Regions from separate parts of the Nocardiopsis sp. NPDC055824 genome, predicted to be linked through region 3. Evidence: predicted binding sites of a transcription regulator. Region 3 holds the regulator's gene; each other region holds the start of a gene.

What was found. The regulator HrcA, encoded in region 3, represses chaperone genes, less so after heat shock. The targets are predictions, from matches to a motif close to TTGGCACTCTCNNNNNGAGAGTGCCAA.
Region 1: a site for HrcA is predicted at 3,073-3,099, ahead of groES (co-chaperone GroES). Genes of this name have one in related genera too.
Region 2: a site for HrcA is predicted at 7,803-7,829, ahead of ACWGL3_RS09915 (FmdB family zinc ribbon protein). Genes of this name have one in related genera too.

What each region holds. Positions count from the first base shown of each region.
Region 1 is NZ_JBSHDN010000212.1:1,008-10,304, forward strand. Features, by position in the region: gene ACWGL3_RS27545 (hypothetical protein) at 1-1,274, opposite strand, end outside; gene ACWGL3_RS27550 (class I SAM-dependent methyltransferase) at 1,657-2,931, opposite strand; gene groES (co-chaperone GroES) at 3,226-3,537, shown strand; gene groL (chaperonin GroEL) at 3,652-5,259, shown strand; gene ACWGL3_RS27565 (sigma-70 family RNA polymerase sigma factor) at 5,467-6,108, shown strand; gene guaB (IMP dehydrogenase) at 6,559-8,049, shown strand; gene ACWGL3_RS27575 (GuaB3 family IMP dehydrogenase-related protein) at 8,414-9,297, shown strand, end outside.
Region 2 is NZ_JBSHDN010000032.1:6,401-16,312, forward strand. Features, by position in the region: gene ACWGL3_RS09870 (TetR/AcrR family transcriptional regulator) at 1-560, opposite strand, end outside; tRNA gene ACWGL3_RS09875 (tRNA-Ala) at 949-1,025, opposite strand; gene sepX (divisome protein SepX/GlpR) at 1,094-1,747, opposite strand; gene ACWGL3_RS09885 (GNAT family N-acetyltransferase) at 2,152-2,859, opposite strand; gene ACWGL3_RS09890 (MogA/MoaB family molybdenum cofactor biosynthesis protein) at 3,110-3,628, opposite strand; gene moaC (cyclic pyranopterin monophosphate synthase MoaC) at 3,621-4,139, opposite strand; gene glp (molybdotransferase-like divisome protein Glp) at 4,310-5,542, opposite strand; gene galU (UTP--glucose-1-phosphate uridylyltransferase GalU) at 5,699-6,637, opposite strand; gene ACWGL3_RS09910 (5-formyltetrahydrofolate cyclo-ligase) at 6,842-7,474, shown strand; gene ACWGL3_RS09915 (FmdB family zinc ribbon protein) at 7,848-8,228, shown strand; gene ACWGL3_RS09920 (SAF domain-containing protein) at 8,336-8,986, shown strand; gene ACWGL3_RS09925 (MscL family protein) at 9,082-9,486, shown strand; gene ACWGL3_RS09930 (D-alanyl-D-alanine carboxypeptidase family protein) at 9,589-9,912, opposite strand, start outside.
Region 3 is NZ_JBSHDN010000037.1:45-9,956, forward strand. Features, by position in the region: gene ACWGL3_RS10730 (16S rRNA (uracil(1498)-N(3))-methyltransferase) at 33-770, opposite strand; gene dnaJ (molecular chaperone DnaJ) at 767-1,906, opposite strand; gene hrcA (heat-inducible transcriptional repressor HrcA) at 1,911-2,924, opposite strand; gene ACWGL3_RS10745 (DUF3097 domain-containing protein) at 3,100-3,972, shown strand; gene ACWGL3_RS10750 (DUF4870 domain-containing protein) at 4,896-5,225, shown strand; gene ACWGL3_RS10755 (DUF4870 domain-containing protein) at 5,273-5,953, shown strand; gene hemW (radical SAM family heme chaperone HemW) at 6,030-7,262, opposite strand; gene ACWGL3_RS10765 (LacI family DNA-binding transcriptional regulator) at 7,393-8,484, opposite strand; gene ACWGL3_RS10770 (glycoside hydrolase family 13 protein) at 8,581-9,912, shown strand, end outside.

The DNA of each region.
Region 1 (9,297 bases), on a different contig from region 3:
CCGAGCTCGGCCAGGCGCTGGCGCAGGTGGGTGCGCAGCTCGGTGAGCGACGACTCGTGGTTCTCCCGCAGCTTGGCGAGCGATCCCGTGACGTCGGCGACGGCGGCGGTCGCCTCGGCGTGGTTCTCCTCGGCCTGCGTGCTGAGGTAGCCGACGCTCTCCGCGACCTTGGCGGCCAGGGCCTCGTGCTTGCCGGTGAGGGCCTCGTGGCGCTCGCCGGACGCGGCCGCCAGGGCGGTGAGCTCCCCGGCCAGGGCGGTGGTGCGCTCGCCCAGCTCGCCGGTGTTCTCCTGGAGGCGGGCCAGCAGGGCCTCGTGCTGCTGCGCGGTGCGCTCCTCCAGGGCGGTGCGCAGCTCGGCCGTGCGCTCCCCGCCCTCGGTGCGGAGCTCGGCGGCCCGCTCCTCGACGGAGGCCCGGAGGTCGCCGGCGCGCTCCTCCACGAGGGTCCGCAGCTCGCCGGAGGCCTCTTCGACCTTGGCGGTGACGGTCTCGCCCAGGGCGGCGCCCGCGGCGGTGAGGGCCTCGCGGCTCTCGGCGACGACGCCCGCCAGGCTCTCGCGCCCGGCCTCGACGGCGCCGGTGATCTCGGTCCGCCCGGCGGCCAGCGCCTCGGCCAGCTCGGTGCGCCCCTCGGCGAGGGAGTCGGAGAGCTCGGTGCGGCTCTCGGCCAGAGCGGTGACGACGGCCCCGTGCCGCTCGCCGGAGACCTCGGAGAGGGCGGACAGCGACGCCTCGACGGCGTCGGCCTTGGCGGTGAGCGCGGCGAGGGCGGTGTCGAGGGAGTCCAGGCGGGCGCCCACGGTCTCGCTCAGCCCGTTCAGGCGCTCACCGAGCTCGGTGACCTGGTCGGCCGTCCGGTCGCCGGTCTCGGCCATCCGCTGGAGGCGGGTGAGCACGGTGTCCAGGTGTCCGGCGATGCGCTGGGTGTCGGCCCGCAGGGAGGGCATGTCCGACAGCGGCTTGACCTGCTGGCCGACGACCTCGATGTGCTCGGCGAGGGTCTCGGCCCATTCCGGCGGGCGGGCGAGGAAGTCGTCGATGCGCCCGTTGACCGTGGTGACGGACTCGGCGAGGGAGGTGAGCTCGCGCTCGCGCAGTTCGCGGAGCAGCCACTCCATCCCCTCGAGGCGCTGGCGCATCTCCTCGCTGACGGCGCCCTGCGACTTCTGCTCGGAGACGTGCTCCTGGGCGGCCTGGGAGAGCAGGTCACGCATCCGGTCGGAGACACCGGACTGGCCTCCCCCGTTGAGGAAGTTGTGATTGGTCTGTTCCACCGAGGTGCTCCTTTGGTTCTGGCGCTCCCGTACCCGTACGGGGGAGTGGACGGTTCCGGACGGGTCGGGTTCTCGATGGTCCCCGGGCGGGCGGCGCTCCCGCGATGGTTACCGCCCCATCGTGACTGGAGTGTGACTGTCCGTATATATACGGCGCAAGGCCCGAGATCCGACCGCATCGCGGGGCGGGCCGCTCACACGAGTCTTCCGGGTGAATCCATGAGAAGGGAAGGACTGCAGCGGTCGTCAGTTTAACGACCTGGGTCCCTTCGCCCCCAGGGGACGGCGGAAGATCTGGGTGAGAGAGGTAACGATCTGGGGTCCGCGCCCCCGCCGCCGGGCGTGCCGGGGGCCCGGGCGCCGACGGGCCGCCGACGGGGGGTCACCCCGGGGAGGGGGTCCCGACCTCGCGGCACAGCAGGCAGAAGGGCCGGTCGCCGATCCTGGTGAGGACCACGGTCACCGACTCGGGGCCCGACGCCCGCAGATCACGGCGCAGCTTCTCCGTGTCCACGGCCGATCCGCGTTTCTTGATCGTTACCGTCCCGGCGTCCAGCGCCCGCACCGCAGACCTCAGGCGCTTCAGGGAGAACGGCAGCATCTCCACCACCTCCAGCACCCGCCACAGCGGCGACACGGCCGCCGTGTCCGCGGTGAAGTAGGCGATCCGCTCGTCCAGCAGCGCGCCGTCCACCCGCGCCGCCGCCTCCGCCACCAGGTGCGACCGCACCACGGCCGGGTCCGGGTCGTACAGGTAGCGCCGGGCCGGGGCCACGGGCGCCGGGCCCGCCCCGGGGTCGGCGTCCAGGTGCGCGGCCGCCCCCTCCCGGGCCAGCAGGCCCTCGCGCTCGTGCAGGACCGTGGCGCGCCGCCGGGCCCCCGCGCCCTCCGCCAGGGCGCCGAACCACAGGGCCGTCTCCTTGAGCTCCCCGTCCACCGAGATCCACTCGGCGGAGGCGTCCTCGGGCAGTGCCTCGTGCGGGATGCCCGGAGCCGCCTTCAGGCAGGCGGCCTCCGCGGCCCCGGCCAGCCCCGTCGCCACGTCCCACGGGGGGGAGTAGGCGGCCGGGTCGAACACCCGGCCGCGCCCGCCGCGCCTGGCCGGGTCGCAGAACAGCAGCGGGTAGCGGCCGACCGCCGACGCGCCGGCCTCGCCCTCGCGGACCCGCGCCAGGTCCGACAGCCCGAGGGCCCCGATGTTGGCGCGGGCGACCGCCACCGTCAGCGGGTCGGAGTCCACGCCCTCCACGGGGACGCCGCGCCCGGCCAGCGCCAGCAGGTCCGCGCCGATCCCGCAGCACAGGTCGCCCGCGGAGCCGCCCGCCGGCACCGCACCCGCGACCGCGGCGGTCCGCCCCGCCCGGTACTCGGCCACGACGCGCCGGGTGGACTGCTCCAGGCCGTTCGGGGTGAAGAACATCCGCCCCGCCGCGTCGCCGAACTTGGCCCGGCCGCGCTCGCGGAGGGAGACCTGGGTCAGGAGCGCGTTGACCAGCTCCGAGACGGGTAGATCAGGGTCCAGGGCCGCCACGCGCGGGTCGGACCGCAGCAGGGACGCCGTGCCGAGCTGGTCCCGGACCGCGCTCCCCGGATCGACGCCCTCCAGCACCTCCCGGCCCGCGTCGGAGAGCAGCGCCTCGAAGGCGGGCACGCGCATGGGGTTCACCTCGGACGTCGAAGGGCGGTCTGTGTCGGCGGACCCGGACGCCCCGCGCGTCGTGGGGGCCGCCGCGGCGCGGGCAGGATGCCCGGCTCCTCACGGAAGTCCCCGACCGGGGGTCACGGTCGCATTTCCATTCTGGCACTCTCAGGGGTAGAGTGCTAATCGCGACGACGCCGGTCTGGCACCCGCGACGACAGGCCGCCTCTGTCGCCCCTTTTTCGCAGTCGGTCCGCGTGCCAGCGCGGACCGGAGCCAGTACACCGAAACTTTGAAGGGGGAGGTCACACCGTGTCGACCGCCACCAAGACCGTGCTGAAGCCGCTCGAGGACCGCGTCGTGGTCAGGACGCTGGAGGCCGAGCAGACCACCGCTTCCGGTCTGGTCATCCCGGACACCGCCAAGGAGAAGCCCCAGGAGGGCGAGATCCTCGCCGTGGGCCCCGGCCGTTGGGACGACGAGGGCGACAAGCGCATCCCGCTGGACGTGAAGGTCGGCGACGTCGTCCTCTACAGCAAGTACGGCGGCACCGAGGTCAAGTACGACGGCCAGGAGTACCTGGTCCTCTCCGCCCGCGACCTGCTCGCGGTCGTCGAGAAGTAGGTCTCGACGGGGCCCGGTCCACCGGGCTCGGAGCCAGGCATCCCGCACCGGTCGGCATAACGCCGGGCGGGGCGGGATGCTCGTTTTATACGAGCCTCAAGAGGAAGCACCCACATGCCGAAGATCCTGGAGTTCGAGGACGACGCCCGCCGCGCCCTCGAGCGGGGCGTCGACCGCCTCGCCAACGCCGTCAAGGTGACGCTCGGCCCGCGCGGCCGCAACGTCGTCATCGACAAGAAGTTCGGCGCCCCCACCATCACGAACGACGGCGTGACCGTCGCCCGTGAGATCGAGCTGGACGACCCGTACGAGAACCTGGGCGCCCAGCTGGTCAAGGAGGTCGCCACCAAGACCAACGACGCCGCCGGTGACGGCACCACCACCGCGACCGTCCTGGCCCAGGCCCTGGTCCGCGAGGGTCTGCGCAGCGTCACCTCCGGCGCCTCCCCGCTCGCCCTCAAGAGGGGCATCGACGCCGCGGCCGCCCGCGTCTCCGAGATCCTCCTGGAGCGCGCCCGCCCCGTCGAGGAGCGCGAGGACATCGCCTACGTGGCGACCAACTCCGCCCAGGACGCCCAGATCGGCGACCTGATCGCCGAGGCGTTCGACAAGGTCGGCAAGGACGGCGTCATCACGGTGGAGGAGGCCCCCACCTTCGGGATGGACCTCGACTTCACCGAGGGGCTCCAGTTCGACAAGGGCTACGTCTCGCCCTACTTCGTCACCGACGGCGACCGTCAGGAGGCGGTGCTGGAGGACGCCCTCATCCTCATCAACCAGGGGAAGATCAGCAGCCTCAACGAGCTGCTGCCCCTGCTGGAGAAGGTCGTCCAGAGCAAGAAGCCGCTCCTGATCATCGCCGAGGACATCGACGGCGACGCGCTGGGCGCCCTGGTGCTCAACAAGATCCGGGGCACGCTCAACGTCGCCGCCGTCAAGGCGCCCGGCTTCGGCGAGCGCCGCAAGGCCATGCTCCAGGACATCGCCGTCCTCACCGGCGGCCAGGTCATCGCCGAGGAGGTCGGCCTGACCCTGGAGAACGCCGAACTCGACGCGCTGGGCAGCGCCCGCCGCACCGTCATCACGAAGGACGCGACGACCATCGTCGACGGTGCCGGCGAGCAGTCCGAGATCGACGACCGCGTGCGCCAGATCCGCAAGGAGATCGAGGCGAGCGACTCCGACTGGGACCGCGAGAAGCTCCAGGAGCGCCTGGCCAAGCTCGCGGGCGGCGTGTCCGTCCTGCGCGTCGGCGCCGCCACCGAGGTGGAGCTCAAGGAGAAGAAGCACCGCCTGGAGGACGCCATCTCGGCGACCCGCGCGGCCATCGAGGAGGGCATCGTCGCCGGCGGCGGGGCCTCCCTGGTGCACGCGGCGTCCGCCCTGGACGACCTCGGGCTGACCGGCGACGAGGCCACCGGTGTGGCGATCGTGCGCCGCGCCCTGGTCGAGCCCGCCCGGTGGATCGCGGAGAACGCGGGCGCCGAGGGCTACGTCGTGACCCACCGGATCTCCGAGCTGGAGGTCGGTCACGGTTACAACGCGGCCAAGGGCACCTACGGCGACCTGACCGCCCAGGGCATCCTCGACCCGGTCAAGGTCTCCCGCTCCGCCGTCCAGAACGCCGCGTCCATCGCGGGCATGCTCCTGACCACCGAGGTCCTGGTGGCGGACAAGCCCGAGGAGGAGGCGGACGACCACGGCCACGGCCACGGTCACTGACCCCACGCCCCGGACCCGGTGACGGGTCGGGTGTGAATCCGGCCCGGGGGCGGGACACGTCGGTGTCCCGCCCCCGCGCACTACCACGGGAGCCCCTCTTTTCCCTCTGGAGTGTGTGGCGTTTTCGGACGTTTTTCCCAAAACGTGACCATTCCGTAGTTGGCGATTGGAGCGGTTGGGTCCCGCAGTGGGGGCATCATTCCTAACGTGACGGATGCAGGCGCCCGGGGGGGCGCTACCGCGCAGCGGCCAGGGACACACGGGCAGGCGGACTCCGCCGCCCGCGACACAGGGTTGAACCATCTGGGCTCGCTCGCCGTCCGGGGGGACGACGGGGCCATGGACTCGCTGTTGCGCGCGGTCCGGCCCATGGTGGTCAGGTACTGCCACGCACGCCTCGCCCGGGTCTCGGGCCTGGCCCACTACTCCGACGACGTGGCGCAGGAAGTCTGCATCGCGCTGCTCTCGGCCGTACCGCGCTACCAGGACCGGGGCCGCCCCTTCGCGGCCTTCGTGTTCGGCATCGCCGCCCACAAGGTCGCCGACACCCTGCGCGTCGCGGGCAGGGTGGAGACGGTGCCCACCGACGCGGTGCCCGAGCAGCCGGACGACGACCCGGGACCGGAGGAGTCGGCGGTGCGGGTGATCGAGGCCCAGCGCGCCAGGGAGCTCCTGGACGAGCTGCCGGAACAGCAGCGCAAGCTCCTGGTCATGAGGGTGATCGCAGGACTGACAGCGGATGAGACGGGACATGTACTGGGAATGTCGGCGGGCGCGGTACGGGTCGCCCAGCACCGAGCTATCGCTCGGCTTCGGCAGGTGGCCGTGGCGAACCGCCTCCTCCCCTGAACACGGCGGACGCCCCCGTCCCGGGCGCCGCTTGTGCCCCGACCGCCCGCGGGTCCACGGCCGCTGCCGCTACCCCGGCCAGGCCGGACGCCGCAGTTCCGGCTGGCACTGAGCGCGTCGCACCGCGCGCCGGCCCCGCCCTCCGCCGGGTGGCCGCCCGTGACCCCCGGCCCCTCCGGCGACCGGCCGCCCGTGGACGCTCCGGTCCCGTGGCGCACGGCCCCTCCGACCCTCCCGAGGGAAGCCCGGGGCGCCGACCGGTGTTGTCCGGAGGCAGGGGCGGGCAGGTCCGTCCGAGCACGGCCCCCAAACCGTGATACCGCTCACTTTCGGGTCGGGGTGACGGGTCAAACACCTCATTCCACCGGGGCCGCACAGGGCGACGACCTAGGATGAGACGACACGCGGGGGCGAACCGCGCAGGTGTGCCGGGATAGCGGAGGTTGTGTCATGGGCCAGGAGTACAGCGACTACGGGGACAAACTGCTGCCGCCGGGGTTGACCTACGACGACGTGCTCCTCGTACCGGCCTACTCCGACCTCCAGCCGGGCGAGGTGGACACCACCACCCGCCTGTCCCGCAACATCACCCTGAGCATCCCCCTGCTGTCCGCGGCGATGGACACCGTCACCGAGGCCCGGATGGCCGTGGCCATGGCGCGCCAGGGCGGCGCCGGCGTCCTGCACCGCAACCTCTCCGCCGAGGACCAGGCCAGCCAGATCGACCTGGTCAAGCGCTCCGAGGCCGGGATGGTCACCGACCCCGTCACCTGCAAGCCGGAGGACGACCTCGCCGAGGTCGAGCGCCTGTGCGCCCACTACCGGATCTCCGGCGTCCCCGTCACCGACGCCGGCGGCTCCCTCGTCGGCATCGTCACCAACAGGGACATGCGCTTCGAGAGCGACCGCGCCCGGCTGGTCCGCGACGTCATGACCACCGAGAACCTGGTCACCGCCCCCGTCGGCGTGAGCCGCGAGCAGGCCTTCGAGCTGCTCCGCAGGCACAAGGTCGAGAAGCTGCCCCTGGTCGACGCGCAGAACCGCCTGCGCGGCCTGATCACCGTCAAGGACTTCATCAAGAGCGAGCAGTTCCCCGACGCCACCAAGGACGCCGACGGGCGCCTGGTCGTCGGCGGCGCCGTCGGCGTCGGACCCGAGGCCGAGGAGCGGGCCAAGCTGCTCGTCGAGGCCGGGGTCGACTTCGTCGTCGTGGACACCGCGCACGGCCACTCCGCCGGGCTCGCCGACATGATCGCCAAGCTCAAGGCCAACTCCCGCGCCGACATCGTCGCGGGCAACGTGGCCACGCGGGCCGGCGCCCAGCTGCTCGTCGACGCCGGGGCCGACGCCGTCAAGGTCGGCGTGGGCCCGGGCTCCATCTGCACCACCCGCGTCGTCGCCGGCGTCGGCGCGCCGCAGCTCACCGCCATCCTGGAGGCCTCCAGGGCCTGTGGTCCGGCGGGCGTCCCGCTCATCGCGGACGGCGGGCTCCAGTACTCCGGCGAGATCGCCAAGGCCATCGCCGCGGGCGCCAGCACGGTCATGCTCGGCAGCCTGCTCGCGGGTGTCGAGGAGAGCCCGGGAGAGCTGATCTTCATCAACGGCAAGCAGTTCAAGGCCTACCGGGGCATGGGCTCGCTCGGCGCCATGCGGGGCCGCTCCTTCTCCAAGGACCGCTACGCCCAGGCCGACGTCGCCTCCGAGGACAAGCTGGTCCCCGAGGGCATCGAGGGCCAGGTGCCCTTCCGCGGCCCGCTCCAGGCGGTCGCCCACCAGCTGGTCGGGGGCCTCCACCAGTCCATGTGGTACGCGGGGACCCGTACCGTGCCCGAGCTCCGCGAGCGCGGCCAGCTGATGCGGATCACCAGCGCCGGACTGCGGGAGAGCCACCCGCACGACATCAAGATGACCGTCGAGGCGCCCAACTACAACGCGCGCTGACCCGTCCCGCGCGCCGGTCCGCCGGCGCGTCGGCGGTGCGGGCCGTCCGGGAGACCCCTCCCGGGCGGCCCTTCCCCTTCTCCCCCCTTCCGCTCCCCGCCCCCGGCGGCCCCGCGGCGGCTCCGACGCCCGGATGTCCGAGGAACCCGTGACCGTCGGGGACCCGGTCGCCCACGGGGACGGGTGCGACCGCCGGGGCCTGCCCGGCCGGTGGGGCGGCGACCCGGTCGGCCGCGCTGCGCGAGTCCAGGCGGAGCGGGGCAAACCCGGTCCAACTTTTGGGCGGATAGACTCTCGGCGGCAGGAAAGACGCCGGTAGACGAGCCGGTGCCGCACGTCAGAGGGGATCGAAACGTTGGCGCAGGTGGAGATCGGGCTGGGCAAGAACGGGCGCCGGGCCTATGAGCTCGACGAGATCGGGATCGTGCCTGCCCGACGCACGAGGGACCCGGAGGAGGTGTCGATCGCCTGGCAGATCGACGCCTACCGGTTCGAGACGCCGCTGGTGGTCAGCCCCATGGACAGCGTCGCCTCCCCCAAGACGGTCGTGGCCGTCGGGGAGCAGGGCGGTCTGGGCGTGCTCGACCTGGAGGGCCTCTGGACCCGCTACGAGGACCCGGAACCGCTGCTCCAGGAGATCCGCGAGCTCGACGACGTCGCGGCCACCAGGCGGCTCCAGGAGATCTACGCCGCTCCCATCCAGGAGGAGCTGATCGGCCGCCGGATCGAGGAGATCCGCGACGCCGGCCTGGTCACCGCGGCACGGCTGTCGCCGCAGCGCACCGCCCAGTACCACAAGGCCGTCGTCGACGCCGGCGTGGACATCTTCGTGATCCGCGGCACCACGGTGTCCGCCGAGCACGTGTCCGGACGCGCCGAGCCGCTCAACCTCAAGCAGTTCATCTACGACCTGGACGTCCCGGTCGTGGTGGGCGGCTGTGCCACCTACACCGCGGCCCTGCACCTGATGCGGACCGGCGCGGCCGGCGTGCTGGTGGGCTTCGGCGGCGGTTCCGGGCACACCACGCGGTCCGTGCTCGGCGTGGCCGTGCCGATGGCGAGCGCCATCGGCGACGTGGCCGCCGCGCGCCGCGACTACCTGGACGAGTCCGGGGGCCGCTACGTGCACGTCATCGCGGACGGCGGCATGACCGGCAGCGGTGACATCGCCAAGGCCCTGGCCTGCGGCGCCGACGCCGTCATGGTGGGTTCGCCGCTGGCGCGGGCCACGGAGGCCCCCGGCGGCGG
Region 2 (9,912 bases), on a different contig from region 3:
CGGCGTGTGATGGTGAGCAGGTCGGTGTCCTCGAACAGCCGCCGGACGCCGGACCTGTCGAGGTTGCCGGTGAGGGCGAGGGTCGCGATGCCGTGCACGATCGCCCAGCCGGCGACCACGGCCGCGGCGCCGTCCTCGACGGGGCGCCCCTCCTCGGCCAGTGACCTCACACCGCCCTGGAGCTCGGCGAACGCCGCCTCGCGCGCGGCCTCCAGCTCCTCGTCGCCCTCGCCCAGCAGGGTGGGCGCGAACATCACCTGGAAGTGGGCCGGGCGGTCCGTGGCGAACCGCACGTACTCGACCCCCGCCTCCAGGAACCCTCCACCGGCCTCCCGGTCGGCCCTCAGCCGCGCGGCGAGGTCCCGGAACCCCTCGACGGCCAGGGCGTTGAGCACGCCCTCGCGGCTCCCGAAGTGGTGTCGCGGGGCCGTGTGGCTCACCCCGAGGTCGGCCGCGAGCGAGCGCAGGCTGAAGGAGTAGGGCCCCTCCCTCTCGATGACCTCCGCGGCCCGTTCCAGGACGGCGGCCCGCAGGTTTCCGTGGTGGTATCCGTCTGCCATGACTCGAACTGTACGCCGGTAAGTTTCCGGCGTGAAGATGACGGGCGGCTCCTGCCGGGAAACCCCCCGGGAGCCCGGGGGTAGTCTGTGGGGCACCGGCCCGCCCCGTCTCAGGGGATGGACACTTCGCCGGTGAAACTCGGGGCTCCGGTCCGGAAACGACCGCCCGCCGCAGGGAAGAGCAGTGCCCCTCGGTCCGGGGCCGCACGGCAAGGGGTCCGCGTCCGACCGGGCGCGGGCCCCTTCCGCCTCTCCCGTCCAGCGGCGGCCGCGGGCGCCCCGGACACACCGGAGGGGCCGCGGCGGCGGCCCCTCGACGCGCCCTCGGTCGGGCCGCGAAAAAAATCCAGGCGGGCCCGTCCCGAAGGACGTGACCCGCCTGGTCTTCTGGTGGAGCTATGGGGATTTGAACCCCAGACCCCCTCGATGCGAACGAGGTGCGCTACCGGACTGCGCCATAGCCCCGAAGACGAGTTAAACGATAGCAGGAATCCCGGGGTGGTCCGAACCGACCGTTCCACCCCGGGCCGGGGTCAGTCCCCGGCGGCTCGCAGACGCGCGTCCGCGTACTGGTCGTACACCTGGCTGCGCCGCTCCTGGAGGGCGATGACCTTGGCCTCGCGCTCGGCGTCGACGCGCTGCTCCTCCTCGGCCCTGCGGGCGCGGAGCACGGCCCTGCGGCGGGCCCGCGCGGCCGCCTCCCGCTGCTCGGCGTCGGCCTTGGCCGCCTCCCGGAGGAGGATCAGGTGCCCGGAGAGCAGGAGCACCGGCGGGGCGATCACCCACCACGGCCCCAGCCCCAGCGAGACGGCGGCGGCCGTGGCGACGGTCACCAGCGTGAGCACGCTGGTGCGGCGCCGGCGGCGGGCGATCACCCGCGCACGCGGCTCGCGGCCGGCCCGGTACTGCTCCCGGGCCCGGTCGATCTCCTGCGCGCCGCGCACCCCGGGATCGGGCTCCAGGTCGTCCCGGTGGATGACCTGGGTCTCGGTGAGGTCGGGGTCTTCGTCGTCGGCCCGGCCGTCGACGTCCTCCCCGGGCCCGTCGGCGCCGGGCTCGCCGGGACCCTCGTCGTCCCCGCGCTGCTCGTCGTAGACGACCTCCGCGGAGTCCTTGCGCAACAACATCGGCACAAGGACTATGAGCCACACCACCACGATGGCCAGGTACAGAGGAGAGCTGCTCATCACCCCTCCTCACGATGACGGCCACTGGACGTTGATCGACACGTCGTCGACACCGCGTCGCGTGGTACCCCCGGTCCTCCCGGATGTAGAGACGTCTCCCGCTGGGACATCGTTCCGGACCCGCCTCGGGTCCGGGGTGATTCCCGGGAGCCATATCCACGCGTTGGCCGCATCGTCAATGCGTCTATGTTCCGCACGGTACGACCCCGTGTCCATAAATGCGCCACATTCCGACCGGAGTGTCGCAAGATTGTGGACCCCCAGTTTCGGCCGCCCGACGCCCGGGGGTAAAAACGCAGGTCAGTAGTTGACTGCGGAGCGCAGTCCCAATTCAACGCAAAGTAATGAGTCAATGTCGCTAAAGCGAGGTTTAGACGCCGAGCGCAACCGTGATCGTGCCACGTTCAGTTCGCCCCGGACTGCGGACTCGCCGGGTCCCGCGGATCTCCGCCGCCGTTCGGGCCCTGTGACCCCAAAGCGGAACCGGGGCCGGAACCGGACCCCGAGGACGACCCGTCGCGCCAGCGGCGCAGCATTCCCTGGGGGACCTCCTCCGACGTGATCGCGTAGCAGATGTGGTCGCGCCATGCCCCGTCGATGTGCAGCTGGCGCCTGCGCACCCCCTCGTCCCGGAACCCCAGCTTGGCGACCACCCGCCTGCTCGCCCGGTTCTCCGGGCGGATGTTGGCCTCGATCCGGTGGAGGCCGACCCCGAAGAACGCGTGGTCGACCGCGAGCGCGACCGCCGTCGGGGTGACGCCCCGGCCTGCGTAGGCGCTGTCGATCCAGTAGCCGACCTGGGCCGAACGCGCCGAGCCCCACACGATGGCGCCCACCGTGAGCTGGCCGACGAACCGGCCGTCGTAGGTCACCGACCACGGCATGGACAGGCCCTGTCTGGCCTCTCTCCGGATGGACTGGAGCATCGCGACGTAGGGCGCCAGCCCCGTGGTGCGCAGCGGCATCTCGGGATACGTGGGCTCCCACGGACGCAGCCACTCCTCGTTGCGCGAGCGGGTGTCACGCAGTGCGACGGCGTCGCGGAGCCGCAGGGGTCTGAGCGCGACCGGCCCCTCCTCCAGAGTGACGGGCCACCCTTGTCTGCGATTCACGACCGTCCCTTCGATCCCCCCGGCGCCACCGCCCGGGGGCGCGCCACCGGGGACGGAGGCGCCGGACCCCCCGCGTCGGTGACGGGTTCCAGTATTCCACTCCGCACGGGTGACGTGGCGGGCGTCACTCTCACAACGCGGGAATCGGCTGATTCCTAACTCCAATACTCACGCACCGAAAAGCGATCCAAGGTCAAAGAATGATCGAGGGACGGAATGCCCGGCCTGTGATTCCGGTCATTGTTCGGCGTCATTCGGGGCGGGCGTGATCTCCGCCACGCAGTTGGTCCAAGGCATGGCCGAGCACCGGCTCCAGCACGTCCATCCCGTCGTTCGCGCCTCCCCGGGAACCGGGCAGGTTGACCACGAGCATCCGGTGGCCTCCCCTCTCCGCCACCCCGGCCAGCCCCCGCGACAGGATCGCGGTGGGCACGCCCTTGTCACGGCCCGCCGCGCGCAGCGCCTCGGCGATCCCCGGGATCTCGTACGACAGCAGGGGCCGGGTCGCCTGGGGCGTGAGGTCCTGCGGCGTGAGCCCCGTGCCTCCGGTCGTGACGACCGCGTCGGCCCCCTCGTCCAGGGCCCGGGAGATCGCCTCCGCCACCGGGGCCCCGTCCGGAACCACCCACGGACCGACGACCGCGAAGCCCGCGGCGCGCAGCCGGTCGGCGACCACGGGCCCCGACCGGTCCGGGTAGACCCCGGCCGCCGCCCGGTTGGACGCCGTCACCACCGCGACGCGGCGCGTACGGCCCCCCGGCTCACTCACCGCCGCCACCGCGCCTCCAGTGGCCCTTGCGCCCGCCGGTCTTCTCCTCGACCCGCACCCGGGTGACCTCGGCCCCGGGGTCGATGGCCTTGACCATGTCGACCAGGCCGAGGGCCGCGGTCATGACGCAGGTGAGCGCCTCCATCTCCACGCCGGTGCGGTCGGCCGTGCGCACCGTGGCGCTGATGTCGACCCCCTCGTCCACGACGGCGAGGTCCACCTCCACGCCGTGCACGGCGATGGGGTGGCACAGCGGCACCAGGTCGGGGGTGCGCTTGGCCCCCTGGATGCCCGCGATCCGCGCGACGGCCAGCGCGTCGCCCTTGGGCACCGTCCCCCCGCGCAGGGCGGCGACCGCCTCCGCGCCGAGCAGGACGCGGCCGGTGGCCGTGGCCGTGCGCGTGCTCACGCGCTTCTCCGAGACGTCGACCATGCGCGCCGCGCCGGAGGCGTCCAGGTGGGTGAAGCCGGAGGGGTGGTCTGCCCCCTCCGTCCGTGGGGTGTCGCTCATCGGTCCGCCAGCTTCTGCGCTCGTACGCGGAACACGGCCGGGACGGCGGTGTCCGGGCGCGCCGCGGCGCGCCATCCACGACCGTACGGCACCCCGGCGACGGTCCGCCCACCGATCCGCGAACTCCCGGACCGCCGCACCCGGGGGAGGCCGGACGCGCGGGCCGCCCCTCAGGCGGGATCGGGGAGGCGCACCACGTCGACGGCTCCGCCCGCGGCCAGCTCCGTGGTCTCCTCCGGCACGACGATCAGCGCGTTGGCCCCGGCGAGCGCGGAGAGCTGGTGGGAGTCCTGGCGCAGGGCCGGGGACACCGTGGGGGCGGCCTCGCGCCCGTGCGGCGACTCCTCCAGGACGCCGCGCAGGTAGGAGCGGCGGCCCTTCGGCGAGGTCACAGGGGCGGTGAGGACCGCGCGCGCGGTCGGCAGCCCCCGGGGGTCGAGCCCGCGCAGGCGGCGCAGCGCGGGGAGGACGAAGATCTGGAACGACACGAAGGCGCTCACGGGGTTGCCCGGGAGGGTGACGATCGGGGTCCGGTCCGGGCCGATCGCCCCGAAGCCCTGGGGCTTGCCCGGCTGCATCGCCACCTGTGTGAACTCCACGGTGCCCTCCCGCGTGAGCACCTCCTTGACGACGTCGTACGCGCCCATGCTCACACCGCCGGTCGTGATCACGATGTCGGCCCGCACCAGCAGGCCCTCCAGCGTGTCCAGCACCGTCCGGGGGTCGTCCCCGACGAAACCGTGGCGGTGGACCTCGCACCCGGCGTCGCGGGCGGCCGCCGCGATCATGAAGCTGTTGGACTCCCAGATCTGGCCGGGCCCGAGCGGGCGCCCCGGCTCGACCAGCTCCTCACCGGTGGAGAGCACGACGACGCGCGGCCGGGGGTACACGGACACCGAGCGGCGGCCGACGGCCGCCAGCACGCCCATCTCCCCCGCGCCGATGCGCCCGCCCGGCCGGAGCACGACCGCGCCCTCGACCACGTCGCCCCCGGCCGGGCGCACCGCGTTGCCGACGCGGACCGGGCGGTCGACGGCCACCGTGGCCACGCCGCCGTCGGTCCACTCGACCGGCACGACCGCGTCCGCCCCGGAGGGCATCGGAGCACCGGTCATGATGCGCGCGCACAGGCCCGGGCGGACCGCCGCGGGGGAGGGGTCGCCGGCGGGGATGTCGCCGACCACCGGCAGGCGGACCGGGGAGTCGGCCGTGGCCGGCTCCAGGTCGGCGGCGCACACGGCGTACCCGTCCATGGCCGAGTTGTCGAAGCCCGGCAGCGACACCGGCGAGGTGACGGTCTCGGCGAGCACCGAGCCGTGTGCCCGGAGCAGGTCCAGCTCGGTGGGCTGCGGGTCGGCGATCAGTGCCAGGACGTCGGCGACGTGCTGTTCGACGCTCTTCACGGGGGTTCCTCCGTTGTCGCGGTTCCTGGGGCGGAGCGTCTCCCCTCCCTCAGGAGTTGATGCGCATCCCATTGTCACCACGTCCGGCCCCGTGTGCGCGGCCTCCCGGCGCCGCCGGGCCGTGCCGGGCCCGCGGGCGGGCGCCCCCGGTGCGGGTCAGGGGCGTCCGGCGTCCTGGCGCTCGACGAAGTCGCGCAGCCACGGCAGGAGCTCGTCCGCGAGGTCGGGCCGGCGGCAGGCGAAGTCCACCACCGTGCGGATGTAGTCGGCCTTGTTCCCCGTGTCGTAGCGGCGGCCGCGGAACAGGACGCCGTGCACGGTCCCGCCGTCCTCGGGCTTGCGCCGGGCGAGCTCGCGCAGGGCGTCGGTGAGCTGGATCTCCCCCCCGCGGCCGGGCGGGGTCTCGTGCAGGACGGGGAAGACCGCCGGATCGCAGACGTAGCGGCCGATGATCGCCCAGCGGCTCGGGGCGTGCTCCGGCGCGGGCTTCTCGACCAGGTCGGTGACGGCGACGACGTCCTCCTCGTCGGTGGGCTCGATGCCCGCGCACCCGTACAGGGAGACCTGCTCGGGCTCCACCTCCATGAGGGCGACGACGCTGCCCCCGCGCCTCTCCCGCACCTCGATCATGCGGCGCAGCAGGTCGGCCGACTCGATGAGGTCGTCACCGAGCAGCACGGCGAACGGGTTGTCGCCCACGTGCGCCTCCGCGCACAGGACCGCGTGGCCGAGTCCCCTGGGCTCCCCCTGGCGGACGTAGTGGACCTGGGCGAGGTCGCTGGACTCGCGCACCGAGCGCAGCCGGGCGTCGTCGCCCTTGGCCTCCAGTGCCTCCTCCAGCTCGTAGGCCCTGTCGAAGTGGTCCTCGATGGAGCGCTTGCTGCGTCCCGTGATCATCAGGACGTCCTTGAGGTCGGCGGCGACCGCCTCCTCCACGACGTACTGGATCGCGGGCTTGTCCACGATCGGCAGCATCTCCTTGGGCGTGGCCTTGGTCGCGGGGAGGAACCGCGTGCCCAGGCCGGCCGCGGGCACGACCGCCTTGGTGACGGGCGCGGACGCGGAGGGTCGCTTCTGCTCGGTGGCGTCGTTCATGTCGGCACTTTAGGACAGTCCCCGGCCGTCTCGGCGCCCCGACGCCCGGCCGGGCGCCAAGAAGTCCCCGCTCTTTCGGGCGGCGGAGCGCAAACCGCCACCGGGCGTTCACCGCCCGGGGCAGGCTCCGCCGGACGCGCCCGGACCGCCCCGGCGGGAGCGGCCCCCTCGCCGCCCGGTCCGTCCCGCTGCCACACTGGCCCCATGAGCGGGAGCAGCGGTGACGGCGGTCCGTCGGAGAAGGCCCGGCTGCGCGGGGACGTCCTCGCCCGGCGGCGGGCCCGGGGCGCGGAGGAGCGCGCGCGGGTCGGGTCGGCGGTCCGGGACGCCCTGATGGGCGTCCCGTGGCTCGCCATGGGCGGGACGGTCGCGTGCTACTACTCCGTCGGCGGGGAGCCCGGCACCCGCAAGCTGGTGACGGCCCTGTGGAAGCGCGGCACGTACGTGCTGCTGCCCGTGTTCCTGCCCGGCGGCGACCTGGACTGGGCGGCCTTCGACGGGCCCGAGGGCCTGGCCCCGGCCGGGCACGGCCTGGTGGAGCCCACCGGGCACCGCTACGGCCCCGGGGCGCTCGCCCGGGCGGACGCCGTGGTCTGCCCCGCCCTCGCCGTGGACCGGAACGGGAACCGGCTCGGCCGGGGCGCCGGCTGCTACGACCGCGCACTCGCGCACAAGGGCCCGCACACCCCGGCGATCGCCCTGGTGCACGACGACGAGCTCGTGGACTCCCTGCCCGCCGAGCCGCACGACCGGCCGGTGGACGCCGTCCTCACACCCGGCGGCGGCCTGCGCGTGTTCGCGGGCGGGGTGTGGCCCGGGGGAGACGACACCGTGTGACGCGGGTCCCCGGCGCGGACGGCGGCCCGCGGACGCGCGGGCCGGGTGGCGGTCCCGCCGAAGGACGGCCCGAGCACGGACGGCGGCCCGCGGACGGGGTGCGGACCGCCCGCCGGGGGCGCCCTCGCGGGGAGGAGCGGTCCGGGAGGGCCCCGGGCAGCCGGCCGGGGCGTCCTTCCCGGCCCGTGGCGGCGGGGATTATCCCGCCCGGGCCGGGCGTTGTCCCTGGCGGTCGCGCCCCGGCGACGCCACCGTTCCGGCACCTGGGCCGCTGCCGCGCGCTCGGCGCGAGGTGCTGTCGCGGCTCCGGTCGGCGAGCGCGTACTATTTAGCAGTCAACGGGCGAGAGTGCCAGCAAGGAGGACCCGGAACAGTGCCTACGTACCAGTACGCGTGCACCGAGTGCGACGCCCAGATGGAGGTCGTGCAGAGCTTCAGCGACGACGCGCTGACCGTCTGCCCCGAGTGCGAGGGACGCCTGCGCAAGGTGTACTCCGCCGTGGGAATCGTCTTCAAGGGCTCCGGCTTCTACCGCACCGACAGCGGCAAGACCTCCAACAGCTCCGTCCTGACCGGGTCCAACGCCGGTTCCGGCGACGGCAAGGACTCCGGCTCCTCCGAGTCCGGCGGCACCGCCTCCTCCGGCACGGACGCCAAGAGCTCCTCCGGCGACTCGGGCTCCAAGGCGGGCACCGGCGCCGGCACGAGCACCAGCACCAGCACGACCAGCAGCACCGCCGCCGCGGCAGGTTAGCCGCAGGGCCGTTGACCGACGCAGCGCCGCCGAACACTCGGCGGCGCTCGGCACGTCCGGCCTGTGGACAACGGCCGCACGGCCCCGCCGCGGCCTAGCGTTGGAACATGACCAGCGCACCACCCCCCTACCGGCACCGCCGGGCGCTCACCCGCCTGCTGGACCGGCACCGGCGCGTCGTCGCCGCCCTCCTCGCGGCCGCCGCGCTCCTCAGCGCCGTTCTGGCGGTGCGCCCGCCCCCGGAGCCGGCCGGCCTCGTCCTCGTCGCCGCCAGGGACCTCGACGCCACGTCACCGCTCGCCGCGGGCGACCTCGCCCCGCGCCCCCTGCCCTCCGACGCGGTGCCGGACGGCGCGCTCCCGGCCGACACGGAGGCGGCGGGCCTCTCCCTCACGTCCCCGGTGCGCCGGGGCGAGGTGATCACCGACGCCCGCCTCTCCGACCCTCCCGCGGGCCCGTACGGGCCCGGCCTGGTGGCCGTCCCCGTACGGGTCTCCGACCCCGGTGCGGTCGGGCTCCTCTCCCCCGGCAGCCGGGTGGACGTCCTCGCCGCGGGGAGCCCCGACGAGTTCGCCCCGGTGCGCGCGGGGCCCGCCGTGGAGGTGGTCAGCGACCGTCCCGTCCTCGCCCTTCCGGCCGAGTCCGACCGGGGCGGCGGGGGAGGTGCGCTGATCCTCATCGCCGCGACGCCCGCGGAGGCCCGGAGCCTGGCGGGGCACGCCACGGCGTCACGCCTGTCCATCACCATTCGCGGTTGACCGATGACGTGTGGTGGTGAAAGCTGGCGGGCGCCGGTGAGCGCCCCTCGGACGCCCCGGCTCTCCCACACACATCGAGTACGTAGGGCTGTTCCATGGAAGGCTTCAAGAAGTTCCTGCTCCAGGGAAACCTGGTGCAGCTGGCGGTCGCGGTCGTGATCGGCACGGTCTTCGCCAACCTCATCACCGCGTTCACCGAGGGGTTCATCACCCCGCTGATCGGGATCTTCGGCGGCATCCCCACCTTCGGGGACCTCTACTTCGAGATCAACGGCAGCCGGTTCATGTACGGCTCGTTCATCGACGCCCTGATCTCGTTCCTGATCACCGCCGCGGTCCTGTACTTCCTGATCGTCCTGCCGCTCGGCAAGCTCATGGAGAGGTTCGTCAAGGCCGAGGAGGCCACCACCCGGGCCTGCCCCTACTGCTGCGTCGACATCGACAAGAAGGCGTCCCGGTGCTCCCACTGCACGAGCGAGGTCGTGCCGGAGACCGTCTGACCGTTCCGGGGCCGGGCCACGGTCCCTCCTCCCTGCCGCGCGGGAGGCCGTGAACGGCCCGGACACAGGTCGGGGGCGGCCCGTGCGGGCCGCCCCCGGGGGTCACCTGCTGTACTCCCAGTGCCAGGGCTCGAAGGGACTGGACTTCGCCCAGGCGGGATGGTGCCAGCCGAAGTCGGCCCCGTTGGCCTCCATCCAGTTCCAGCGCTCGGACCTGAAGTTCTGGATCCCGCAGCCCAGGTCGATCGCCTGCCCCAGGCCGTGGTTGCTCGTGCCGGGGACTGCGGCGAAGCCGGGCGGCTCCTGCGCGTAGACGCGGTGCTGGTTGGGCAGGTCGCGGTAGGCGCTGGTGATGCAGATGTTTTCGCCGAACTCCGTCACGTACCTCATGTTGAGTTCGAGGAAGTCGACCGCGGCGTCGGCGCG
Region 3 (9,912 bases):
TGTGCCCGCTCCCGGCCCCGTGCCCCTCGCCGCTACCAGCGCCCGGTGCGCGCCTGGAGCACCGCCAGGGCGGCGACCCCAGCGGTGGAGGTGCGCAGCACGCTCGGTCCCAGCAGGGCCCGCACGGCGCCCGCCGCGGTGAACGCGTCGAGCTCGGCGTCGGAGAACCCGCCCTCGGGGCCGACCACCACGACGATCCCCGGACCGTCGCCCGAGGGCAGGTCCAGTTCGGCCAGGCGTCCGGCCCCGTCCTCGTGCAGGACCACGCCCAGGTCGGCTCCGGCCAGCAGCCCGGCCACGGCGGACCGGTCCGCGAGGTCCTCGACCAGGGGCAGCCGCCCCCGCCGCGCCTGCTTGGCCGACTCCCTCGCGGTGGCGCGCCACTTGGCCAGCGCCTTGGCCGCCCGGTCGCCCTTCCAGCGGGTGACGGAGCGCTCGGCGGCCCAGGGCACGATCGTGTCCACCCCGGCCTCGGTCATCATCTCCACGGCCAGTTCGCCGCGGTCGCCCTTGGGCAGCGCCTGGACCACGGTCAGGCGGGGACGCGGCGCGGGTTCCTCCCGGCGCTCCACCACCGTGCAGACGACGTGGTCCCTGCCCACGGCGGACACCGTGCACCGGGCACGCAGGCCGAGACCGTCGGACAGGTCGACGGTCTCGCCCTCCCTGATGCGCCGCACGACCGCGGCGTGGTGCCCCTCGGGGCCGTCCACCGTCACCCGGTCGGCCGCCAGTGCGGCGGTCCCGACCAGGAAGACGGGGGGTGTCACTTCGCGCCGAAGGCGTCGCGGAGCTTGGCGAAGAGGCCGCCGTGCCCGGGGCTGAACCGCCCCGGGGACTGGTCCTCGCCGCGCAGCTCGGCGAACTTGCGGAGGAGGTTCTCCTGCTCCTCGTCGAGCTTGCCCGGGGTCTCCACGTCGACGCGGATGCGCAGGTCGCCCCGACCTCCCCCGTCCAGGTGCGTGACGCCCTTGTTGGACAGGGTGATGACGTGGCCGGAGTTGGTGCCCGGCCGCAGATCGATGTTCTCGGTCCCGTCCAGGGTGTCGAAGGCGAAGGACGCGCCCAGCGCGGCGGCCGTCATGGGGACCGTCACCGTGCAGTGCAGGTCGTCGCCGCGCCGCTCGAAGGTCGGGTGGGGACGCTGGATGATCTCCAGGATGATGTCGCCGCGCGGGCCGCCGTTGGGGCCGACCTCACCCTCTCCGGCGAGCTGGATCCGGGTGCCGTCGTCGACGCCGGCCGGGATCTTGACGGTACGGGTGACCTTCTCGCGCACCCGGCCCTCCCCCGCGCAGTCGCCGCAGGGGTTGGTGATGACCGAGCCCTGGCCCGAGCACTGCGGGCAGGGGCGGGAGGTCATGACCTGGCCCAGGAAGGACCTCGTCACCTGGGAGACCTCGCCCTGGCCGTGGCACATCTCGCACGTGGTGCGGTGCGAACCGGCCGCGGTCCCCTCACCCTGGCACGTCTCGCACAGGATCGCGGTGGGGAAGGTGATCTCCTTGCTGACCCCGAACGCGGTCTCCACCAGGTCCAGTTCGACCCGGATCTTGATGCTGCGCCCGCGCCGGACCCGTTCCCGGGGGCCGCGCCCGCCGGGCTGGCCGCCGCCGAAGAAGGCGTTCATGATGTCGTCGAAGGCGAACCCGCCCCCGCCGCCGAAGCCTCCCGCGCCGCCACCGCCGGGAGCGTAGGGGTCCTGGCCCATGTCGAACATCCGGCGCTTGTTCTCGTCGGAGAGGACCTCGTAGGCCTGGGTCACCTCCTTGAAGCGCTCCTGGGTCGCGGGGTCGGGGTTGATGTCCGGATGGAGCTCGCGCGCGAGCCTCCGGTACGCCTTCTTGATCTCGTCCTTGGACGCGTCGCGACGCACCCCGAGAACCTGGTAATAGTCTCTGGCCACTGAGTTACTGTCCTGCCAAAATCTGTCCGACATACCGAGCCACGGCGCGTACCGCTCCCATTGTTCCCGGATAGTCCATCCGGGTGGGCCCCACGACACCGATCTTGGCGAGCGACTGGTTTCCCACACCGTAGTCGGCCGAGACGATGGAGGTGGACCGGAGACCCTCGTGGAAGTTCTCCGCGCCGATGCGCACCGTGAGCATTGACGGGTCCTTCGCCTCACCCAGCAAACGGATGAGGACCATGTTCTCTTCCAGCGCCTCCAGGACGTCCCGCAGGCTGGCGGCGAAGTCCACGGCGGCGAGGTTGGCCGTCCCCGCGAGGACGATCTTCTCCTCGTGCCGTTCGACGAGGCTCTCCAGCAGGACGGAGAGGACGGCCACCGCCATCTGGCGGTGTTCGGGCGGGACCTGCGCGGGCAGGTCCTCAACCGCGTCGGGCACCTCTCCGAGGTGGAGACCGGAGATGGCGCGGTTGAGCATGGAGCGCAGGTCGTTGACCGCGGTTCCGTTGACCTCGCCGAGGCCGTCGATGACGCGCTGCTCGACCCTGCCCGTGTCGGTGATCACGACCATCATGACCCGCTGGCCCCCCAGGGGGACCAGCTCGACGTGCTGGACCGAGGAACGGGTCAGCGACGGGTACTGCACGATCGCGACCTGGCGGGTGAGCTGCGCGAGGAGCCGCACGGTCCGCGCGACGATCTCGTCCAGGTCCACCGCTCCGGCGAGGAAGGACTCGATGGCGCGGCGCTCCGGCGCCGACAGGGGCTTGACGGAGGAGAGCCGGTCGACGAAGAGCCGGTACCCCTTGTCCGTGGGCACGCGTCCCGCGCTGGTGTGGGGCTGGGCGATGTACCCGTCCTCCTCCAGCGCGACCATGTCGTTGCGGATGGTCGCGGGAGAGACCCCGAGCCTGTGCCGGTCGGCCAGCGCCCTGGAGCCGACGGGCTCGTTCGTGTTGACGAAGTCCTCCACGACCGCTCGCAGGACAGCGAGCTTGCGCTCGTCCAGCAACTCGCCACCTCCTGGCACTCCGGGGTCCTCAGTGCTAATTCTATGCCCGGCCGCAAACCCGGACGGCTACCCCTCGGCGGTAACACCGGAGGAGGCGCCGGATCTTCCCTCCGGAGCGGCGACGTGCGCCACGGCGCGGATGAACCGACACCCTCCCCCAGTAGACTGCACGACCGTGGCTACCAAGGGAACCGGCCGCTACGGCCGCGACGTGCTCGCAGGCGACTGGCGGCTGCCCCGCAAGGGGGCCGTGCGCGAGGTCGCCCTGAGTCGGGACCTGGTCGTGGAGGACGCCGACGAGGCCTTCTGCGGAGCGGTCGTGACGTGGGACAGGTCCAGCGTGACCCTGGAGGACCGCGCGGGGCGCCGCAGGGTGTTCGACCTCGGCCCGGCCGCCTTCCTGCTCGACGGGAGACCCGTGACCCTGGTGCGCCCCGCGCCCGCGCCGCGGGGACCCCTGCGGAGCGCGTCCGGCTCGGTGGCGGTGCCCGGGGCCGCCGCGCGCACGGCGCGTGAGAGCAGGATCTACGTGGAGGGCGCGCACGACGCCGAGCTCGTGGAGAAGGTCTGGGGCCACGACCTCCGCGTCGAGGGGATCGCCGTCGAGTTCCTGGAGGGCGTCGACGACCTGCCCTCGATCGTGGCGGACTTCTCCCCCGGCCCGGGCCGCCGCCTGGGGGTCCTCGTCGACCACCTGGTCCCCGGGTCCAAGGAGAGCCGGATCGCCGAGCGGGTGCGCGGGGAGCACGTGCTGGTCGCCGGCCACCCCTACGTCGACGTCTGGCAGGCGGTGCGGCCGGGCGCCGTGGGGATCGGGGCCTGGCCGGAGGTTCCGCGCGGGCGCCCCTGGAAGGAGGGCGTCGTCGAGGCCCTCGGGTGGCGGCTGGAGACCGGTGAGGCGTGGCGCAGGATCCTCGGATCGGTCCGTACCTATGCTGATCTGGAGCCCTCGCTGCTCGGACGCGTGGAGGAGCTCATCGACTTCGTCACGGGGCCCCATCCGGACGAGCTCCGGGACCCGTCGTCGGGTCGGGGCGCCCACCCGTGACCGGGCCGTTTTCGCGCCGGTACGGCCCCAGGACCTAGGATTCTGCCCAGGGCGCGGTCCGGACACCCGGTGTCCGGCGCCGCGGTCGCCCGCCTCCGGCCCCGCGCGGTCGTCGGTACGAGCGAAAGTACAAGAACCGCCACTCATGAGCGGAGCCAAGGAAGAGCATGAGCGAGACCCCGACGAACCCCCCGTCCCCGGAGGACCCCGACCAGGACCGGCAGCCCGGGCAGCCGGACGGCGGGCAGCAGGAGTACGGCCCCCGGGGTGAGGGCCGACCGCAGCAGCCCGGGTACGGGCAGCCGTCGGGCGGCCTGTCCCCGTACGCCCCGCAGCCCGACCAGGCACAGCCCCCTTACGGACAGCCCTCGGGGGCCCAGCCCGCGTACGGACAGCAGCCCCACCCCGGCCACGGACAGCCCTCCGGCGACCAGCCCCCCTACGCCCCCCGGCCCGACCAGGCACAGCCCCCTTACGGACAGCCCGGCTACGGACAACCGCCCCAGCAGCCCTACGGCGAGCCCCAGGCACAGCCCGGTTTCGCCCCTCCCGGCGGAGAGCAGCAGGCCCACGGGCACCAGCCCCCGCAGCCCTACGGCGGGCCCGCGTACGGACAGCAGCCCCACCCCGGCCACGGACAGCCCTCCGGCGGCCAGTCCCCCTACGCCCCGCAGCCCGACCAGGGCCACCAGGACTACGGTCAGCAGGCACAGCAGCCCTACGGGCACCCCCACCAGGCACAGCCCCAGCAGCCCTACGGCCGACCGGCCGGCGGCCCGCAGGGGTACGCCCCCCAGCCCGACCACGCGCAGCACCCGCAGGCCTACGGACATCCCCAGCAGCCGCAGTACCCCGGGGCGCAGGCAGCCTACGGCCAGCCGCAGCCGCCCGCCCAGGGGGGTGACAACAGCACGCTGGTGGCCATGCTCGCCCACCTCTCGGGCTTCGTGATCGCCTGCTTCGGCTGGATCCCGCCCCTCGCGGTCTACCTCGCCAAGCGCAACCAGTCGCCGTTCGTCCGGCACCACGCCTCGGAGGCGGCGAACTTCCAGATCACGCTGCTGATCCCGTACGTCTTCGCCTGGGTCGTCTTCATCGGTCTGGGTATCTTCTTCCCAGGACTGTCCTGGATCGGATCCCTCCTCATCGCGGTCGTCTGGATCGTGTCGATCGTGTTCGGGGTCATGGGCGCCAACGGTGCCAACAAGGGGACCTGGTACCGCTACCCGGTCAGCATCCGCCTGCTGAAGTGAGGCCGTCCCGAAGCACGGTCCGAGCGAGTCCACCCGAAGGAACCACCATGTCGTACCCGAACAACCAGCCAGAGGACCCCTACGGCCAGGGGGACCCGACCGGCCGCGACGACGGCTCCGGGGGCCGGTCGGGCGGCTATCCGCCCCCCGGCGGTTCCGGCGGATACCCGCCGCCCCCTCAGGACCCCTCGGGGTACCCGGGCGGCGGCCACCCCGGACAGCCCGGCGGATATCCGCCGCCCGGCTACCCCGGACACCAGGACCCGGGCGGCTACCAGGGGCCGCCCGGCTATCCCGGGCAGCCCGGGTACCAGGAGCAGACCGGCGGCTACCAGCAGGGCGGCTATCCGCCCCCCGGCTACCCGCCCCACGGGGGCTACGGCCAGTCGTCGGCGACGACCGGCCAGCCCAACTCCGAGGAGCGCACGATGGCGCTCCTGACCCACCTCAGCGGGATCGTGCTGGGCTTCCTCGTCCCGCTGATCATGTATTTGGTGAAGAAGGACGAGTCGCCCTTCCTCCGCCACCAGTCGGCGCAGGCGCTGAACTTCCAGATCCTGCTGACCATCGGCTACGTCATCTCGATCCCGCTGTCGTTCATCCTCATCGGCGGGCTCCTGAGCCTGGTCCTGTGGGTGCTGGCCGTGGTGTTCGGCATCCTGGCGGGCACCGCGGCCAACCGCGGCGAGTGGTACCGCTACCCGGTCAACGTCGACTGGGTCAAGTAGCGGCGCGGCGCACGCCGCGGGAACGCCTGAGGGGGCCGGGCAACCTGCCCGGCCCCCTCGGCGTGCGCCCGGGCCCTCAGGTGAGGTCGCGCACCACGGCGTCCGCGAGCAGGCGTCCACGGCGGGTCAGGACGGCGCGGCCCGCGCCGTGGGCGCCGGCCTCCAGCAGGCCCTCGGCGACGGCGCGCTCGGCCGCGGCGCGCCCGTGCGGCTCCAGCAGGTCCAGCGGGCACCCCTGCTCCACGCGCAGTTCGAGCAGGATCCGCTCGAAGCGCCGCTCCTCCCGTGTGAGCACCTCGCGGGCCTGGCCCGGGCTGTCGCCCGAGTTCAGGCGGGCGGCGTAGGCGGCGGGGTGCTTGACGTTCCACCAGCGGGTGCCGCCGACGTGGCTGTGCGCGCCGGGCCCCACGCCCCACCAGTGACCGCCGGTCCAGTAGAGGAGGTTGTGGGCGCTGCGCCCCTCGGGCGTGCGCGCCCAGTTGGACACCTCGTAGGCCGTGAACCCTGCCCCGGCGAGGACGTCGTCGGCCATCAGGTAGCGGTCGGCCATCGTGTCGTCGTCGGGCTCGGTGAGCTCGCCCCTGCGCACCCGGGCGGCGAGCCGGGTGCCCTCCTCGACGATCAGCGAGTAGGCGGAGACGTGGTCGGGGCCGGCGGAGACCGCGGCGTCGAGGGAGGCCCGCCAGTCGTCGTCCGTCTCGCCCGGCGTGCCGTAGATCAGGTCGAGGTTGACGTGGTCGAACCCGGCCTCGCGGGCCCATCCCACGCACTGCTCGGGGCGTCCGGGGGTGTGGCCGCGCTCCAGGACCTTCAGCACGTGCGGGCGGGCGCTCTGCATGCCGAAGGAGATCCGGGTGAACCCGGCCTCGCGCAGCCGGACAAGGTACTCGGGCGTGACGGTCTCGGGGTTGGCCTCGGTGGTGACCTCGGCCCCGGGGGTGAACCCGAACCGGTCGCGGACCGCGGCGACGATCCGGCCCAGGTCCTCGGCGGACAGCAGGGTCGGCGTGCCGCCGCCGACGAACACGGTGCTGACCGGGGGCCTCGCGCCGGACAGGACCCGGTCGGCCAGCGCGACCTCGGCGACGGCCTGGTCGGCGTACGTGGCGCGCGAGGTCGTGGCGGTCCCGTCCCGGGAGACGAGCTCCTCTGCGGTGTAGGTGTTGAAGTCGCAGTAGCCGCAGCGTGTGACGCAGAAGGGCACGTGGACGTAGAACCCGAGCGGCTGCCCGCCGAGTTCGGCGAGGGAGGCTTCGGGCAGTTCCCCGGTACGCGGTACGGGGTCGCCGTCGAGGGCAACGGAAGGCATGCCTCCAGTGTCACCGACACTGCGGCGTGCCCCGGCCGGACCGTCGCCGGGACGCGCCCCGGCCGGGGTGCGGTGCACGGAGAGATGGGACACAGGGACCGGCGCCGGGGCCTCCTCCGGCCCGGCCGGGTCAGGGGTTGGCGTGGGCGGGGGCCGGGGAGGCGGCCCGCTGCGGGAGGGGGCCGCGGGGAGGGTCCACCCGCCCGGACGCGCTCCGCCGGTCGGGGGCGATGGCGGTGGAGCCGCGCACGACCAGCTCCGGGTCGAACATGAACTCCGTGTGGGAGACGGGGTGCCCGGCGATCTCGTCGCACAGGGCGCGCGCCGCGGCCAGCGCCATCGCGTTGACCGGCTGGCGGACGGTCGTCAGCGGGGGGTCGGTGAAGGCGATGAGCTGGGAGTCGTCGTACCCGACGACGGAGAAGTCCTGGGGGACGCGCAGGCCCCGCTGGCGGGCGGCCCGGATGGCGCCGAGCGCCATCATGTCGGATCCGCAGACCATGGCGGTGACGCCGCGCTCGATCAGGCGCACGGCGGCCGCGTGGCCGCCCTCGACGCCGAACAGGGACAGCTCCACGAGGTCGTTCCCGTCGAGGCCGTGCCTGGCGAGGGCCTGGTGGTAGCCCTCCAGCTTGCGGCGGACCGGGACGTAGCGCTCGGGGCCGCTGGTGAAGCCGATGCGGGTGTGGCCCAGGGCCACGAGGTGGTCGACCGCGAGCCTTCCGGCCTCCCGGTCGTCCGCGGAGACGAACGCCGAGGGGATGGCCTCGGCGAACCCGTTGACCAGGACGATCGGAAGTCTTCGTGAGACCAGGGCGTGGTACCGCTCGTGCGGTGCGGTGGTGTCGGCGTGCTTGCCGGAGACGAAGAGGATGCCGGAGACGTTGCGCTCCAGGAGCAGCTCCACGTACTCGTCCTCGGTTATTCCGCCCGGGGTCTGGGTGCACAGCACCGGCGTGTACCCGCGCTGGGCCAGAGCTCCCTCGGCCGCCTGGGCGAACATCGGGAAGACCGGGTTCTCCAGTTCGGGGATGACCATGCCGACCAGCCCGGCCGAGCGCTGCCGCAGCCGGGCGGGACGCTCGTAGCCGAGGACGTCGAGGGCGGTCAGGACGGCCTTGCGGGTTTCGGTGCCGACCCCCGGCTTGTCATTGAGCACCCGCGAGACGGTGGCCTCGCTGACGCCTGCGTGCCGTGCGATGTCGGCAAGTCGTGGACCCATGGGCGTAACTCTAGTCGAGATCGCCGTCACATGGCCGAAAGTTCGGGGTAATCTTGCGCAAGAACTTGCAGTCGCCACAGGGAAGGACCCTCGAAGATGGAGCCTCAGTCTCGCTGGTGGCGTGAAGCGGCCATCTACCAGATCTACGTGCGCAGCTTCGCCGACTCCAACGGTGACGGGGAGGGCGACCTCACCGGTATCCGGGAGCGCCTCCCCCACCTGGCGGAGCTCGGCGTGGACGCGATCTGGCTGACCCCGTTCTACGTCTCCCCCCTCGCCGACGGCGGCTACGACGTCGCCGACTACCGCGACGTCGACCCCCGCTTCGGCACGCTGGAGGACTTCGACGCCCTCCTCGGCGCAGCCCACGACCTGGGCATCCGCCTGATCATCGACGTGGTGCCCAACCACTCCTCCTCCGCCCACGCGTGGTTCCGCGAGGCCGTCGCCGCCGAGCCGGGGGACCCGGCACGGTCCCGGTACGTCTTCCGGGACGGCAAGGGCCCCGACGGGGAGCAGCCCCCGAACAACTGGAAGTCGATCTTCGGCGGCCCCGCCTGGACGCGCCTCAAGCGCCCCGACGGCACCCCCGAGCAGTGGTACCTGCACCTGTTCGACCCGGAGCAGCCCGACTTCGACTGGACCCACCAGGAGGTGCACGACGAGTTCGACGACGTGCTCCGCTTCTGGCTCGACCGGGGTGTGGACGGGTTCCGCATCGACGTCGCGCACGGCATGGTCAAGGACCCGGGCCTGCCCGACATCGCCGAGGGCGCCAAGGCCGACCTGCTCGACGGCAGCACCACGCTGCCGTACTTCGACCAGGACGGCGTGCACGACATCTACCGGCGCTGGTCGGCGATCGCCGCCTCCTACCCGGGCGAGCGCGCGCTGGTGGCCGAGGCCTGGGTCGAGGACGCGAACCGGGTGGCCCGGTACCTGCGCCCGGACGAGCTGCACCAGGCGTTCAACTTCGAGTACCTGACCGCCCCCTGGGACCCGTCCCGCCTGCGGGAGGTCATCGACGGTTCGCTGGCCGCCAACGGCGCGGTGGGCGCGACCACCACCTGGGTGCTGTCCAACCACGACGTGACCCGCCACGTGACGCGGTTCGGCGGCGGAGAGCAGGGGCTGCGCCGGGCGCGCGCCGCGACGCTGCTCATGCTGGCCCTGCCCGGCTCGGTCTACCTGTACCAGGGCGAGGAGCTGGGCCTGCCGGAGGTCACCGACCTGCCGGACGACTCGCTCCAGGACCCGACCTGGGAGCGTTCGGGCCGTACCGAGCGCGGCCGGGACGGCTGCCGGGTGCCGCTGCCCTGGGAGGACGGGAGCGCGCCGTTCGGGTTCGGCCCGGAGGGGAGCACCCCGTGGCTGCCCGTCCCCGAGGGCTGGGGCGCCCTGTCGCGCGCGTCCCAGCGGGGTGTGGAG